Regions from separate parts of the Microbacterium sp. ARD32 genome, predicted to be linked through region 1. Evidence: predicted binding sites of a transcription regulator. Region 1 holds the regulator's gene; each other region holds the start of a gene.
The links. Region 1 encodes LexA, which represses DNA repair genes until DNA is damaged. Its sites were predicted from a motif close to TCGAACANNTGTTCGA; they were not measured.

Region 1 (5,547 bases):
CTGTCACGCTGCTGGCGCTCGCCAAGGCGTCGGATGCGGCGCCCGAGGGCTTCGATCCCCTCTCCCGCCTGGACGACGTGGTCGCCGTGTACGCCGAGCTGCTGACGAAGCTGAAGGACGCCGGGGCCGAGTGGGTGCAGCTGGACGAGCCCGCGCTGGTCAGCGAGTCGCTGCCGGCGGACAGCGCTCAGCTGGCGGATGCCGCGCAGCGCGCTCTCGCAGTGCTGGGCGCCGCGGCCGAGCGGCCGGCCGTCCTCGTCGCCGCGCCCTACGCGTCGCTGGGCGGCACTCTCGACGTGCTCGCGGCCGCGCCCATCGAGGCGATCGGCATCGACCTGGTGCGCGGAGAGGTCCCGGCATCCCTGCCCGAACTCGGCGGGAAGGTGCTGGTCGGCGGAGTGATCGACGGTCACAACATCTGGCGCGGCGACCTGGCCGCCGCCTTCGACAAGCTCGAGCGGCTGCGCGCGCTGGGCGCCGAGCACGTCTCGGCCTCCACCTCCACATCGCTCCTGCACGTGCCGCACGACGTGCAGGACGAGTCCCGGCTCGACGCGCGCCTGGTGTCGTGGCTGGCCTTCGCCGATCAGAAGGTGGAGCAGGTCGTGACGCTCGCCCGAGGTCTGGCGGAGGGGCGCGCGGCGATCGCGGCGGAGCTGGATGCCGCGACCGCGGCGCTCGCAGACCGTCATGACGCCCCTGGTGTGCGGGACGGGGCGGTGCGGGACCGGGTGCTGGACACGACCGACTTCTCGCGCGTTCCGTACGCCGACCGCGAGGCCGCGCAGCTCGCGCTGGATCTTCCGGCGCTGCCGCTGACCACGATCGGATCGTTCCCGCAGACCGCCGACATCCGCCGCGCCCGTGCGCAGTTCAGCCGCGGCGAGGTGCCGCAGGACGACTACGAGGCCTTCCTGCGCGCCGAGATCGACCGCGTCGTCGCGCTGCAGGAGGATCTGGGGCTCGACGTGCTGGTGCACGGCGAGGCCGAGCGGAACGACATGGTGCAGTACTTCGCCGAGCACCTGGACGGATTCGCCGTCACCGAGAACGGCTGGGTGCAGTCGTACGGCTCGCGCGCCACGCGTCCCTCGATCCTGTGGGGCGACGTGTCGCGCCCCGCGCCGATCACGGTCTCCTGGGCCGCGTACGCGCAGTCGCTCAGCGCCAAGCACGTCAAGGGCATGCTCACCGGTCCCGTCACGATCCTGGCCTGGTCGTTCGTCCGCGACGACCAACCCCTGGGCGAGACGGCCGATCAGGTCGCGCTCGCGCTGCGCGATGAGATCGCCGATCTCGAGGCGGCGGGCATCGCCATCATCCAGGTCGACGAGCCGGCGCTGCGCGAGCTGCTGCCGCTGAAGCGGGCGGACCAGGCGGCGTACCTGGACTGGTCGGTCAACTCGTTCCGCCTGGCCACGGGCGGGGCGGCGGCGGCCACCCAGATCCACACCCACCTCTGCTACTCGGAGTTCGGCGTCGTGATCGATGCGATCCGGGCGCTGGACGCCGACGTCACCTCCATCGAAGCGGCCCGCAGCCGCATGGAGGTCGTCGCCGACATCGCCGCGCAGGGCTTCGACCACGGCATCGGACCCGGCGTCTACGACATCCACTCGCCGCGCGTGCCGAGCGTGGCAGAGGTCGAGGCGCTGCTGCGGCGCGCGGTGGACGAACTGCCGCTGCGGCAGCTGTGGGTCAACCCGGACTGCGGACTGAAGACCCGCGGCTACGACGAGACGGTCGCGTCGCTGCGCAACATCGTGGAGGCGACGCGCCGCGTGCGCGAGGACGTGAACGTCCCCGCCTGAGCTCTCTCGCCGAGACCCCTCCGCACCGTCGAAACCCCTCCTGAATCACGCGATTCAGGAGGGGTTTCGGCAATCAGGAGGGGTTTCGGCGGATCAGACGGCGCGCAGCACCGCCACGACCTTGCCGAGCACCACGGCCTCGTCGCCGAGGATCGGCTCGAAGGCGGAGTTGCGGGGGAGCAGCCAGGTGTGGCCGTCGCGGCGGCGGAAGGTCTTCACGGTGGCCTCCCCGTCGATCATCGCGGCGACGATCTCGCCGTTCTCGGCGTTGTTCTGCGTGCGCACGACCACCCAGTCGCCGTCGCAGATCGCGGCATCGATCATCGACTCGCCGCTGACCTTCAGCATGAACAGATCGCCCTTGCCGACCAGCTGGCGGGGGAGCGGGAATATCTCCTCCACCTGCTGATCGGCGGTGATCGGCACGCCCGCCGCGATCTGTCCGACCAGCGGCACCAGCGCCGCATCGCCGACGGCCGGCGCGGCATCGGCCGGGTTCTCGGCGCTCGTGCCGGGCAGGTCGATCAGCACCTCCATCGCGCGGGTCTTCCCCGGGTCGCGGCGCAGGTAGCCGCTCAGCTCGAGCTGGCCCAGCTGGTGGGTCACGCTGGAGAGCGACTTGAGTCCGACGGCATCGCCGATCTCGCGCATGCTCGGCGGATAGCCGTGCCGGGCGATCGAGGTCTGGATCACCTCGAGGATGGCCAGCTGCTTCGCGCTCAGGCTCTTGCGCCGACGCGTGCGCGGCGCCTCGGCTGCGGGGGCGGGGGTCTCGCTCATCGGTGCTCCTTCGTGCGTGCGGGTCGTGCGGAATCCGCGTCAGTGCGGTCGTCCGCTTCGAATGTCGGTGGCCAGTGGTGTGCTGTCCATATCGAAACCGTATCCGAGAAACGGCCGAGATCGGAAGATCCGTTCGAGCGTGTCGGGCGGATTCCCGATCGGATTTCGAAGAACGCTTGACAGATGTTCGATATCGAAGATACATTCGGAACACAGCTTCGCATCCGGCATCCCCGGCCGGATGCCGGATGCGAAAGCTGGAACGCTTCCGCCGCGAGGCGGGCAGAGACAGAGGAGCCGCACATGAGCACGATCAGCATCCAGAGCCCCGCGATCCTTCGCGCCTCCGGCGGCGCGTCGTCCCGTGTGACGCACCGCACCAGGCTGCGCCTGACGGCGAGAGGGCGTCGTGTGCTCGCGGGATTCGCTGCGGCTCCGCTGATCGCCGGCATCGCGTTCTCGGTCCTGGCCGGCGGCTCGGCACTCGCCTCCGGTGAGGAGAGCGCCCCAGTCGCGTTCGAGAGCGTCACGGTGCTGCCGGGTGACACGCTGTGGTCGATCGCGGCAGAGGTGGCTCCCGGGATCGACCCCCGCGAGGTGATCGACGACATCATGCGGCTGAACAACCTCGGCACGGGCGCGATCCAGGCCGGCGCCGAGATCGCCATCCCCGCGCAGTACGAGCACTGACGCTTCGACAGGCACAGCGGCCCACGGGGGATGCGTCACTTCGGAGTGAGTCCGCCGTTGCGCGCTCTACCATGGGAAGAGTGACCTCTCTCGACGAGCTGCCCCTCCGCGACGATCTTCGCGGACTCACGCCGTACGGTGCTCCTCAGGTGCCGCTGCCGGTGGCGTTGAACGTCAACGAGAACACGCATGCCGTTCCCGAAGCGGTCGTCGCAGACATCCTCGACGACGTGGCCATCGCCCTGAGCGACGTCAACCGCTACCCCGACCGCGAGTTCACCGAGCTGAGGGAGGCGTTCGCGACCTACCTGGGTCACAACCTCCGCGCGGAGCAGATCTGGGCCGGCAACGGCTCGAACGAGGTGCTGCAGCACATCCTGCAGGCGTTCGCAGGCCCCGGGCGCTCGGTGTTCGGCTTCGCGCCGACGTATTCGATGTATCCGCTGATCGCTCAGGGCACCGGTGCCGCGTGGATCGCCGGCACCCGCGAGGATGACTACACGATCACACCCGAGGACGCGGCGGCGCAGGTGGCTGCCGCGGACCCGGACGTCGTGCTGCTGTGCACGCCCAACAACCCCACCGGCACGCCGCTCGGCCTGGACGTGATCGAGGCCGTCTACGACGCCGCCCGCGGTGTCGTGGTGGTCGATGAGGCGTATCAGGAGTTCGCGCCGAGAGAGGCGGCCTCCGCGCTCAGCCTGCTGCCCGGTCGCGCGCGGCTGGCCGTCTCCCGCACCATGAGCAAGGCGTTCGCCTTCGCCGGCGGTCGGGTCGGGTATCTCGCCGCCGACCCCACGTTCATCGACGCGCTGCGCCTGGTGCGCCTGCCGTACCACCTGAGCGCCCTCACGCAGGCGGCGGCCACGGCCGCGCTGCGGAACTCGTCCACGATGCTGGCCATGGTCGACGAGATCGTCGAGCAGCGCGATCGCATCTCGGCGACCCTGCAGGCGCTCGGGTACGCGCCGCACCCGTCGTGGTCCAACTTCGTGCTGTTCGGCGGCGTCGATGATCCGCAGGAGCTCTGGAGGGCGCTCTACGACCGCGGCGTGCTCATCCGCGACGTCGGCATCCCCGGGCACCTGCGCGTCACCGCCGGCACCGAAGCCGAGACCACCGCCTTCCTGGAAGCACTCGCGTCGATAGGATCACCAGCATGACCGCGTCCCGCATCGCCAGCCGCACCCGCAGCACGTCCGAGTCGACGGTCGAGGTCGAGGTGAACCTCGACGGCACGGGCCGCAGCGAGATCAGCACCTCGGTGCCGTTCTTCGATCACATGCTCACCGCGTTCGCGAAGCACTCCCTGACCGACCTGACTGTCCGCGCGACCGGCGACACGCACATCGACGCGCACCACACGGTGGAGGACATCTCGATCGTGCTCGGGCAGGCGATCCGCGAGGCGCTCGGCGACAAGTCGGGCATCTCCCGGTACGGCGATGCGCTCGTCCCGCTGGACGAAGCGCTCGCCCAGGCCGTGGTCGACATCTCCGGCCGCCCGTTCCTGGTGCACGAGGGCGAGCCCGCCGGCTTCGAGCTGCACCTGATCGGCGGTCACTTCACGGGCTCGCTCGTGCGGCACGTGTTCGAGGCCATCACCTTCAACGCCGCGCTGACGGTGCACGTGCGCGTGCTGGGCGGACGCGATCCGCACCACATCGCCGAGGCGGAGTTCAAGGCGTTCGCACGCGCGTTCCGGCAGGCCAAGGCCCTCGACCCGCTGATCGACGGCATCCCCTCCACCAAGGGCGCACTGTGACGCGATCCCCGAGGGTAGTCGTCTTCGACTACGAGTCCGGCAACGTGCACTCCGCGGTCAAGGCACTCGCCGCCGCCGGTGCCGACGTGGAGCTCACCGGCGACCGTGATCGCGCGCTGGAGGCCGACGGCCTGTTCGTCCCCGGGGTCGGGGCGTTCGCCGCGGTCGTCGACGCGCTGCGCGCGCACGGCGGCGATGAGATCATCGACCGCCGTCTGGCCGGGGGCCGTCCGGTGCTGGGCGTGTGCGTCGGCATGCAGGTGATGTTCGAGCGCGGCCTCGAGCGCGGTCTGGACGCCGAGGGCCTGGGGGAGTGGCCGGGCACGGTGCAGGAGCTGGATGCCGCCGTGCTGCCGCACATGGGCTGGAACACCGTCGAGGCCGGCGAGGGCAGCGTGCTCTTCCGCGGGATCGAGCAGGAGCGGTTCTACTTCGTGCACTCGTTCGCAGCCACGGACTGGCGCATCCAGGTGGAGGCGCCCTTCCCGCAGCCGGCGCTGA
Region 2 (5,547 bases), on a different contig from region 1:
GACTTGACTTCTGGAGGGAGGTCCGCCCCGGTGACCCTCAGTTCCAGGTGCGGTCTTGCTTGCCGCTGTCTTCAGCACGTCGCTGTCGATGCTTGCCACGAAATCGGTGCCACCCAAGCCCCGTGTATCAGGCGGCGGCGGGTCGACCTGAGCGGGCAAACTGATGAGCATCGCACCAACGACTGCGATTACTGGCGTCAGTCCGCGCATTTCTTCTCCCGGTCATCGTCGGCATGGGAGATGAGCAATCCGTCGCCCTCCTGGACGAAAGTCACGACTGCGGTGTAAGTGTCAGGGCGATCATCCGGAACGATCGACGCGCCGGTCTCATCAGTGATATCGGTATCGCTCACATCGACGGTCACGCACCCGACCACCTGCGCAAAGGCCCCTGATGTGGTGAGCCCATGAAATCCACGTACGACTGTGTTGCCCGTCAGCGTGAATCCTTCCGCGTGCATTGTGCTGAGGTTCTTCTTATCGCGGCTTTGGAAATCGCCCGTCGTCTCTTCGAAAGCAGGCTCGAACGTCTTCGGGTCGCTGGTGTCGACGTTGTTCAGCGCATCTGTATAGGCCCGGTAGGTCCTCTCAGCCGCAGCGAACGCCTCCTCGTCGCTGGCGAACAGCTGCGTCTTCGTGGGTTTCGGCTTCGGCGCAGGCTCCGGCGTGCAGGCCGCGAGCATCCCGAGAGCGAGCATCCCGGCGGACAGCGCACCGAGCGCGCGGACGGTGGTCGTCGTGGCAGTCACCCGGACACGGTAACGCGAACAACCTGACGCGCGCAGAAGTTATCCACAGGCTCAGAACGGTGAGCCCGTATCGCCTGGCGGTCGTGACCGATCGTGTTCGATGGGGTCTGGGGGCCCGGAGGGCGTGAACATGACGCGGCGGGGTGGCCGGTCGAGGTGGGTGGTGCCGTCGGGAGCGGTCCATTGGAGGGTGCCGTCGGGGAGTTGCCGGGCGGCCCATCGGTGCGCGTCGGGCACGCTCGGGTGTTTGAGCGTGTGGTGGGCCGGGCACAGATGGGCGAGGTTGTCGAGGGAGGTGGGTCCGCCCAGCGCCCAGTCGCGGGTGTGATCGGTCTCGCATCGGTGCAGCGGCTGCCGGCAGCCGGGGAATCTGCAGTGCTGGTCACGTGCACGCAGGTAGCGGCGCATGCCGGCGGTGGGCTGGTACGTGTCGGTGTGAGTGACCATGCCGTCCGCGTCGAGGAACAGGCGCGTCCACGAGGTCGCTCTTCCTGCCAGGGTGCGAGCCGTGTCGGGGTGGAGTGTTCCGGTTCCGTCGAGTTGGGCAGGTTTGTCGTCGCGTCCGCTGAGGGTGCTCCCGTCGATGGTGACCTGGATGCGGGCGGTGATGTTCTCCATCCCATCGCCGAAGACCGTGGACGGGTCTGCGGCCAGGAGCAGGTCGCTGAGCAGTTCGGCGCGGATCTGTCCGATCGGGCGCGGGTCTTCCGGAATGATGATCGGGACCGGGCCGCGTTCGATGATGCGATCCATCATCTCCAGGTACGCGTCGATCGCTTCAGGAGTGCTGGCCGGGTCGCCCTCGTCAGGGCCGTGCCACACGAACGGGTCGATCGTGAATGTTCCCTCAGCGGTGATCACTTCCACAGCCCGATCGGCTTCGGCCAGGAACTGCTCATCGACCGGGAGGGCGGGATGCCGGTCCTCGCCGTGCTGCTTCTGGTGGCGGACCATCGTGTTCAACCGGTCCATGATCGCCTCGGCCCGGTGGGTGGGCAGCAGCGCTGTCAGCAGCGACAGCTCGTCATCGACCGGGCGGGACTTCACGTCCTGCTCCGTCAGGGCGTCCCGATGCCGGTCGGTGACCGTCTGCGGTGCGAGCACGGCCGCCAGCTCCCGGGCGTGAGCGCGTGTGCGGGCCGGGGACTCCGTCTCAGCGAACTCGATCGCCGCGGCCTGGAACAGCCCGAGTAGGTCGGGCGGGATGCGTTCCTCACGGATCGCGGCCTGCACCGCAGAGGCCGCGGTCAGGATCTCCCGCACATGCGCGACCGTGATCGCGCCATCCTCGAGCGCCTCACGGAGCGCACCGAACTCCTCACCCAGCATCCGCGCGTCAGCGAACGCATGCTCGATGGTTCCCTTCGCCGCACGCCCCGCCACCGTGAACTCCGCGATCATCGACCGTTCGATCACCCGCCGATGCATCGGTGCCTCAGCGACATCCTCGTCCAAGAGCTCCAGCCGCTGACCCAGCAGCGCCGCCGCACGCGCCTCGAGCGCATTGATCTGCCGCCGCACTCGCACCCACTCCTCACGCAGTGCGACCTGACGGTCGGTGCGCGTGACGGGCGAAGTCTTCATACCCACGAGTATAGAACAAAGATTCGAACAACGGAAGGGCCGGGAACTGCCGGACCGCATTCCGTCTCGCTGGCGCTCGCTCAATGACCGGGAAGGGAAGCTGGCGCTCGCTCAAATGACCGGGGGGGGCGGGAGCGCCGAGGACAGTCAGCTCCAGACGCTGGGGGCGGGCTTCCTCGTGGAGGGCAGAGCCGACGCGGACGCCCACTCGTGAATCCACTCATCAGCATCCGGGACGCCCGACGGCCTTCCCACGGCGGCGAAGAGCTCGTCGTGTCCCACCGTGCCGCCGCTGCGGCGCAGCATCCGCGCCCTCACGATAACGCGCGCGTACACCTCGCCGTCGACCACGGCCCGGTGCTCCAGGAACACGGCCCTGTCGTCGTGCCCGACGAAACGGGACTCCACATCGAAGCGCTGCCACAGCTGCAGCGACTTGCGGAAGGTGACCGTCTCGCTGGAGACGACCGCGTACCAGCCGCGCTGCTTCATCGCATCGAACAGTCCGGTTCTGATGAGCAGATCCCAGCGGCCCAGGTCGAACAGGGACAGGTACCGGCCGTTGTTCATGTGCCGCAGGATGTCGATGTCCGTGGGCAGCGTGGTGAGCCGGATGCGCCCGATCGCGGCGGACTCCAGACTGCGCCCACGGCGCACGGCGACCCGGGCGCGGAGGATGACGAGAAGCGTGCGCCAGATCACATTCACACCCGCCGATGGTAGTGATCCTCGACAGATCACCCAAGTCCGTTGGATGGATGCTACAGATACCGCTCCTGGTTACCGTCCGATTTCACCTGCCGCGCCCTCGCGCGTAGAGTCACGGCATGAGCGCCGAAGCCCAGCCCGAGATCATCGTCCGTCCGGTCCGCGATGTGGATGCGGAGGCCCTCGGTCGCGTGCACGCGCAGACGTGGCACGAGACCTACGACCACCTGATCAGCAAGGCCGCGCTGGAGCGGATCTCGCCCCGTCGCATGGCCGAGCTGTGGACCAACTGGGCCCGTCAGGGCGACGACTTCAAGATGAGCGCTGCGCTCGTCGACGGGGAGATCGTCGGCTTCGTGGGCTCGGGACCGGCCCGCGACAAGGACGCTCCGGCGATGAGGGAGCTCTACTTCATCTACCTGCTCGACGCCTACCACGGCACCGGTCTCGGCCAGCAGCTGTTCGATGCAGCGGTCGACGAGGGCGAGCCGCTGTACCTGTGGGTCGCCGAGGACAATCCCCGCGCGCATCGCTTCTACGTGCGCAACGGCTTCGCGCTCGACGGCGCCACCCACACCGAGCCCTTCCTGGGCGAGACTCTCACCGAGGTCCGCTTCGTGCGCTGATCCCTCCTTGGCGCGGCAGAGCCCGTCTATGTGGCGCATTCCGCCCCTATTCCTCCGGATTCAGGGCCATTCGCGCCACATAGACGGGCCTTTTGGAGTCACAGCGCGCGGATGATGTCCTCCACCCGTTCCTTGGCGTCGCCGAACAGCATCTGGGCGTTCTCGCGGAAGAACAGCGGGTTCTGCACGCCCGCGTAGCCCGCGGCCATCGAGCGCTTGAACACGATCACGTTCTCGGCCTCCCACACCTTCAGCACCGGCATCCCTGCGATCGGACTGCCCGGATCCTCGGCGGCGGCGGGGTTCACCGTGTCGTTCGCGCCGATCACCAGCACGACCGCGGTCGACGCGAAGTCGTCGTTGATCTCGTCCATGCCCAGCACGACGTCGTAGGGCACCTTCGCCTCGGCCAGCAGCACGTTCATGTGCCCGGGCAGGCGCCCGGCCACCGGATGGATGCCGAACCGCACCTCGACACCGCGCTCGCGCAGCCGAGCGACCAGGTCGGCGACCGGATACTGCGCCTGCGCCACAGCCATGCCGTAGCCGGGGGTGATGATCACGTTCGCGGCACGGGAGAGCAGCGAAGCCACAGCATCCGCCGTCGTCTCCCGGTACTCCCCCAGCTCTTCATCGCCTGACGCGGATGCCACGATGCCGAACCCGCCGGCGATCACCGACAGGAACGACCGGTTCATCGCCTTGCACATGATGTACGACAGGTACGCACCCGAAGACCCCACCAGCGCACCCGTGACGATCAGCAGGTCGTTGTTCAGCAGGAAGCCGGCCGCAGCGGCCGCCCAGCCGGAGTAGCTGTTGAGCATCGAGACGACCACGGGCATGTCACCGCCGCCGATCGACGCGACCAGGTGCCAGCCGAGCGCGAGGGACAGCAGCGTGACCGCGATCAGCAGCCAGAGCCGCTGATCCATCACGAACCAGACCGTGAGCGCCAGGAACAGCACCAGTGCACCGATGTTCAGCACGTTCCTGCCCGGCAGCATGAGCGGTCGGGAGGAGATCTTCGCGGACAGCTTCAGGTACGCGACGATCGAGCCGGTGAAGGTCACGCCGCCGATGAAGATGCCGACGAACACCTCGGCGTTGTGGATGCCGACGAGCTCGCTCGCGATGGGCGCGTGCGCCAGGTGGCCGTTCCAGCCCACCAGCACGGCGGCGAGCCCGACGAAGCTGTGCAGCATGGCGATCAGTTCGGGCATCTCGGTCATCTGCACGACCTTGGCGCGCCACAGGCCGATGGCCGCGCCGATCAGCACGCCGACGCCCATCAGCGTGAGGCCGAGAGCGGAGCCTGCTCCGCCCCAGGCATCCGCGACGGTCAGCGCCAGCGTCGACAGCAGCGCGATGATCATGCCGGCGATGCCGTAGATCACCCCCGCACGCGCGGAGTCGTGGCGACTGAGGCCTGCCAGGCTCAGGATGAACAGCAGAGCGGCGATGATGTACGCGGCCCCCGCGATGGCGTCGACGCTCACTTGGCCGATCCCTTCGGCGGCCCTCCGAGAGTGAACATCCTGAGCATCCGCCGGGTCACGGCGAAGCCGCCGAAGATGTTGATGCCGGCGACCAGCACGGCGACCGCGGCGATCACCTGCACGACGGGATTCGCGTCGGTGATCTGCAGCATGGCGCCCACGATGATCACGCCCGAGATGGCGTTGGTGACCGACATGAGCGGCGTGTGCAGGGCGTGTTGCACCTTGCCGATCACGTAGAAGCCGATCACCACCGAGAGCATCAGCACGGTGAAGTGCTCGGGCAGCGGCGTCGGCGCGAAGACGTTCACCAGGAACAGCGCGGCCACACCTGCCACGATCAGGGCGACCTTTCTGCCGACGGGCGTCTTCTTGGCTTCC
Region 3 (5,547 bases), on a different contig from region 1:
CAGTCGCTCCAGCGGCAGGTTCATCATCAGCTGGATGAAGCCCTGACCCTCCTTGCCGCTGATCAGGTTCTCGTCGGGGACGAACACGTCGGTGAAGCTGAGCTCTGCGGTGTCCCACCCGTGGAAGCCCATCTTGCTGAGCTTCTTGCCCTGGTCGAAGCCCTCCATGCCCTTCTCCACGATCAGCAGGCTGAACGCGTCGGGGCGGGTGCCCTCGCCGGTCTTGACGAACGTGACGACGATGTCGGCCGTCGTGCCCGAGGAGATGAAGGTCTTGGCGCCGTTGAGGATGTAGCCGCCGTCGACCTTCTTCGCGTTGGTCTTGATGCCGCGGAGGTCAGAGCCCGCCCCCGGGTCGGTCATGGCGAGCGCGCCGAGAATCTCACCGGTGGCCATCTTCGGCAGCCACTTCTCCTTCTGCTCCTGCGTGCCCATGTGCACCAGGTACGGCACGGCCAGGTCGTCCTGGATGCCGAAGGCACCCGCCAGAGAGCCGGCACCGGCAGCGATGACCTCTTCCATGACGATCGTGCGGAAGCGGTAGTCCTGCAGCATCCCGGCGCCGCCGAACTCCTCCGGAACCGACAGACCGATCAGGCCCGCCTCACCGGCGGCGAGCATGGTGTCGCGGTCGATCTCGCCCGCGGCCTCCCACTTCTCGATGTTCTCGTTGGTGGCGTGCCGCTTGACGAAGTCCTTGACCAGGTCGCGGAAGGCCTCGTGATCCTCTTCGTAGATGTCGCGTTCCATGACGTCCTCCTCAAAGCCGTGTGCGTTCTCGCACCGGGAGTCTACGGCTCAGGCACTGCGGGAGACAGCGTGTTGTGGGAATGCGTTCCACAACGCCTGGGACTGCGTTCCGGGTTTGTGGGATGCCGTCAGTGAGCGATTCCGGATGCCGTCAGCGGGCGTAATCGGGCGCCGGCGGCAGGCCGAAGAAATCCTCCAGCGTGTGGAATCCGCCCTCGTGATACGCCTTCGCCAGCTCCACGCCGATGTAGCGCAGGTGCCACGGCTCCGGCATGTACCCCGTCTTCTGCGTCGCGCCGTCCTCGTAGCGGACGATGAAGCCGTACTCCCAGCCGTGCTGCACCACCCACCGGCTCTGCGAGGTCGTCCCGAAGGCGCCCAGGCCACTGCATCCACCACCGCAGGCGACGACGTCGACGGCCAGTCCGGTCTGGTGCTCACTGTGGCCGGGGCGCGCCGACCCGGCGTCCGCCTTCGACTCGCCCTCCGAGCGCACGAAGCGCGAGTACGTGATCTGCTGCAGTCCGTACGAGCGGTACGCGTTGTTCACGCCCATCGAACCCGCACCCGCGGCGCGGGCCGCGTCGCCCATGCGGCTCAGCGCGTCGGCGGCGGCCGGGCGCAGGCTGACCGAGCGGGACAGGCCGCGCAGACTGGATGCGGTGACCGAAGGGGCGTAATCCAGCGGGCTCAGTGCGTTCAGCTTGTTGACGACCACCCACTCGCGCTCCGGGTCGAGGAGGGAGATGCACGGCGCGTTGCCGGCCACCACGGCCGCGCGGAATGCCGCACCGCCGCCGAACGCCAGCACGGTCGCCGCATCGTCCCCGGCGGACAGGGCGTTCTTCACCGCGTCATCCGCACACGGATCGGCCGCCGGCGCCGCCGTCTGCTGCACATCGGGGAGCGCCATCGCCGCGGCGGGAGCGGGCAGCTCGACCGCGGCCGGGCCTGCTGCCAGCGGCCCTGAGACGAGCGCCAGCAGCGACGCGATCGCGGTGAACAGCACACCGATGGGCACAGCGATCCTGACGGCGAGGGGTTCACGCGACGCATGCCGGGACTGCGTGGCGCTCATCATTCCATTGTGAACCATGTGCCTGGCCGGATCGCCTGGCGGGTGCCGGCACGGATGCGCGCGCGCGATGCCGATTCAGGCTCCGACCACGGTGACGTCACGCCCGCGCGCAGCTGCCGCGAGTGCGGCATCGAATGTCGCCAGCGGCGATCCGGTCTCCGCAGCGAGCCCGAGCACGTAGCAGTCCGGCAGTGCGACACGCGTCGCCGCACGAAGCGACGCGATGCGCAGGGGCTCATCCGCATCAGGAGCCGACACGCGGATGCCCAGCCCGTCCACGAGGCGGGCCCGCACCTGATCCGCGAGACCCGCCCTGGCCGGGACGACCAGCACTTCCGCCAGCGTGACGGGATGGATCACCAGCTCGTCAGCCCCGACCACGAGAGACGCCGCCGACTCCGCATGCGGGTCCCGCGGCGACCGAAGCGCAATCACGACGCTCGCATCGAGAATCACGCGCGCCACTCCCCGCGAAGCTGCTCCAGCTCGTTCGGGTCGTAGAGGTCTCCGACGAGCGCGCGGAGCGCGTCTATCTCTCTCGCGCGCTCGACAGCGACGCGCGCATGCCGTTCGATGCCCGAGCGGTCGCCCTCCAGAGCCAGTCGGAGCATGAGCTCGCTTCGGGAAGCGTCCGGCCACCGCTCCGCGGCGCGCTCCAGCGCCGCCATCAGATCATCGTTGGGCGTGACCTGGATGCGGGGGTGTACCGTTGCCATGACTCGAGTGTACCACCGCCATCTCTCGATCATCAAGGAACATCTACGAAACTCAGTCGGTGCACATTGACTCTCTTTCGTTCACATGTTCTAATCTTGATCATGCGATGGCAGGGACAGACGATCGACGATGCGGATGCCTCGGCCCTGCCCGGGCTCGAGAAGCGCACCGGCATCGTGCAGTCGGTCACCACCCCGGAGTTCGCCGGGGTGACCTTTCACGAGGTGCTGGCGAAGTCCGCGCTGAACGCCGTGCCCGGCGCATCGCGGATGCCGTTCAACTGGACGATCAATCCTTATCGGGGATGCTCCCATGCCTGCGTCTATTGCCTGGATCCGGACACGCTCGTGCTGTGCGCAGACGGCCGCCGACGACCGATCGGAGATCTTGCGCTCGGTGACGAGATCATCGGCACCGAGCGTCGTGGGACGCACCGGCGTTACGTGCAGACTCGCGTCGAGGCGAAGTGGTCGACACGGAAGACTGCATACCGCATCACGCTCGCCGACGGCACCGGCCTGGTCGCGAGCGGTGACCATCGCTTCCTCACGGACCGCGGCTGGAAGCATGTCGCCAACGCGCACGCGGGCCAGCGGCCTCATCTCACCGTGAACAACCGACTGATGGGGTTCGGTGCAGCGTCGTCAGCACCGGCATTGGACATCGAGAGCATCGAGGGCACTGCCGTGAAGTCGGTCGCAGACCTCCGCGTCATGAGCATCGAGGCGTTGCCGGGCACTCGTGCGCTCATCGACATCACAACGGGCACCGGCGACTTCATCGCGAACGGGGTGGTCAGTCACAACTGCTTCGCTCGCGGCACGCACCAGTACCTGGATCTCGACGCCGGGCAGGACTTCGACTCGCAGATCGTCGTGAAGACCAACGTCGTCGAGGTGCTGCAGCGCGAACTGCGTCGCGGATCCTGGAAGCACGAGACCGTGGCGCTCGGCACCAACACCGACCCGTATCAGCGTGCCGAGGGGCGCTACCGGCTGATGCCGGGGATCATCCAGGCCCTCGCCGACTCGGGCACGCCGATGTCGATCCTCACCAAGGGCACGCTGATCCGCCGCGACATCCCCCTGCTCATCGAATGCGCGAAGCAGGTGCCGATCGACATCCAGATGTCGATCGCGATGTACGACGACGCCCTGCAGCATTCGATCGAGCCCGGCACGCCGACGACGCAGGCCCGGCTCGACACGGTGCGCGCGCTGACGGACGCCGGCTTCCGGGTCGGGGTGTTCCTGATGCCCGTGCTGCCGCACATCACCGACTCGATCGGTGCGATCGACGAGGCGCTGTCGCGCATTGCGGATGCCGGTGCCGACCACGCCGTGTACGGCGCCCTGCACCTGCGCGCGGGCGTGAAGCCCTGGTTCTTCGAATGGCTGCAGCGCGAGCGGCCCGACCTGGTCGCCTCCTACCGCGGGCTGTACCCGGGCGCGGCGTCCGAGGCGCCGAAGGGCTACCGCCAGTGGCTCGGCAAGCGGATGCGTCCGCTCATCCGCGCGCACGGGCTGCACACGCAGTCCGAGGAGGAGCACGACCGGATGCGAGGCATCATGCGCGCGCGGATGCGAGAGGCCCCGGCATCCACTGCCCCGGCATCCACTGCCGCGGCGTCGGCGCCCGCGATGCTGTTCTAGCGGGGTTCTCCGCATCCGCCGCCCGGGGCGCCGAGCCGCACTCAGTCGCGGCGTTGCAGCGGCTTGGTCCAGACGGCCAGGAAGAAAAGCGCGAACGGGCCGAAGATCAGCGTGACGAAGAACCACCACAGCTTCCCCCGCCCCTGCATGCCGGCCACTGCCGACGTCAGCAGCGCGACCGAGAGCCACACTGCACTGCCTACCGACGCTGTCTGCTGCCAATCCATGCATCAACTCTACGAGCGCCGATGGCAACAGCGCCGAAGCTCCGACGGCGAAGCGCCCCCGCCGAGCCCGGAACAGGCGTGGCGCTTCTCCGGCGTTGTGAACGTCAGGCGGTCAGCTCGGCCGCCGACGGCATCCGGCCCGCGATCTCCTCGATCACGTCGTCGCCGGGCTGCGCGCCCTCGAACGGCGCCTCGATCTCGGCGCGCGACAGCAGATCCTCCATCCGGCGGCGGCGGTGACGGGTGATCAGCGTGACCACGCGGCCCGAGCGACCGGCACGACCGGTGCGGCCGGAGCGGTGCAGATACGTCTTGTACTCGTCGGGCGCATCCGCCTGCACGACCAGATCGATGTCATCGACGTGGATGCCGCGAGCGGCGACATCCGTGGCGACCAGCACCTGCACCTTACCCGAGGTGAGCTTCTGCAGATTGCGGGTGCGCTTGCCCTGATTCAGGTCGCCGTGCAGCGAGACGGCCGGGATGCCGGCATCCTCGAACTGCTCGGCCAGCATCTCGGCGTAGGCGCGGGTGCGCGCGAAGACCAGCGTCTGCCCCTCGCGGTCGACCAGCGAGGTGAGGACCTCGGCCTTGTCGCGGTGCTCGATCACCAGCACGCGGTGGTCAATCGTGCTCGAGCTCTGGTCCTCACCCGCGACCTCGTACACGGCAGGCTCGACCAGGAACTCATCCACGATCGCGGCGACCTCACGGTCGAGCGTCGCCGAGAACAGCAGCTTCTGGCTGGTGGCCCCGTCGGGCAGGTCCGTCCCGGTCTTGCGCAGGATGCGCTGCACGGGCTCGGCGAACCCGAGTTCGGCCATGTGGTCGGCCTCGTCGAGCACGGCGATGCGCACCTCCGACAGGTCGAGCTTGCGCTGCTCGATCAGGTCCTCGATGCGGCCGGGCGTGCCGATCACGATGTCGACGCCCTTCTTCAGCGCGCCGACCTGGCGCGCCTGCGGCACGCCGCCGTAGATCTGGGTGGTGAACAGGCCGACGCTGCGTGCGATCGGCTGCACAGTGCGGTCGATCTGCAGCGCCAGCTCACGGGTCGGGGCGAGGATGAGAGCGCGCGGCTTGCGGCCGATCTCCCGGCGCTTGCCCTTCTGCGACAGCAGGA

Region 2: Q9R19_RS11045 (HNH endonuclease signature motif containing protein) is a predicted target of LexA. The motif match lies at 2,345-2,360, and genes of this name have one in related genera.
Region 3: Q9R19_RS00505 (Rv2578c family radical SAM protein) is a predicted target of LexA. The motif match lies at 2,622-2,637, and genes of this name have one in related genera.

Annotation. Positions count from the first base shown of each region.
Region 1 covers NZ_JAUZVD010000004.1:33,391-38,937, reverse strand. Annotated here, with positions in the region: gene metE (5-methyltetrahydropteroyltriglutamate--homocysteine S-methyltransferase) at 1-1,811, shown strand, start outside; gene lexA (transcriptional repressor LexA) at 1,905-2,591, opposite strand; gene Q9R19_RS13330 (LysM peptidoglycan-binding domain-containing protein) at 2,895-3,281, shown strand; gene Q9R19_RS13325 (histidinol-phosphate transaminase) at 3,353-4,444, shown strand; gene hisB (imidazoleglycerol-phosphate dehydratase HisB) at 4,441-5,046, shown strand; gene hisH (imidazole glycerol phosphate synthase subunit HisH) at 5,043-5,547, shown strand, end outside.
Region 2 covers NZ_JAUZVD010000002.1:592,444-597,990, reverse strand. Annotated here, with positions in the region: gene Q9R19_RS11050 (hypothetical protein) at 198-749, opposite strand; gene Q9R19_RS11045 (HNH endonuclease signature motif containing protein) at 801-2,333, opposite strand; gene Q9R19_RS11040 (acyl-CoA thioesterase) at 2,481-3,041, opposite strand; gene Q9R19_RS11035 (GNAT family N-acetyltransferase) at 3,161-3,667, shown strand; gene pntB (Re/Si-specific NAD(P)(+) transhydrogenase subunit beta) at 3,766-5,166, opposite strand; gene Q9R19_RS11025 (Re/Si-specific NAD(P)(+) transhydrogenase subunit alpha) at 5,163-5,547, opposite strand, start outside.
Region 3 covers NZ_JAUZVD010000001.1:107,160-112,706, reverse strand. Annotated here, with positions in the region: gene Q9R19_RS00525 (acyl-CoA dehydrogenase family protein) at 1-750, opposite strand, end outside; gene Q9R19_RS00520 (M15 family metallopeptidase) at 902-1,828, opposite strand; gene Q9R19_RS00515 (PIN domain-containing protein) at 1,904-2,263, opposite strand; gene Q9R19_RS00510 (hypothetical protein) at 2,281-2,544, opposite strand; gene Q9R19_RS00505 (Rv2578c family radical SAM protein) at 2,647-4,197, shown strand; gene Q9R19_RS00500 (hypothetical protein) at 4,239-4,424, opposite strand; gene Q9R19_RS00495 (DEAD/DEAH box helicase) at 4,529-5,547, opposite strand, start outside.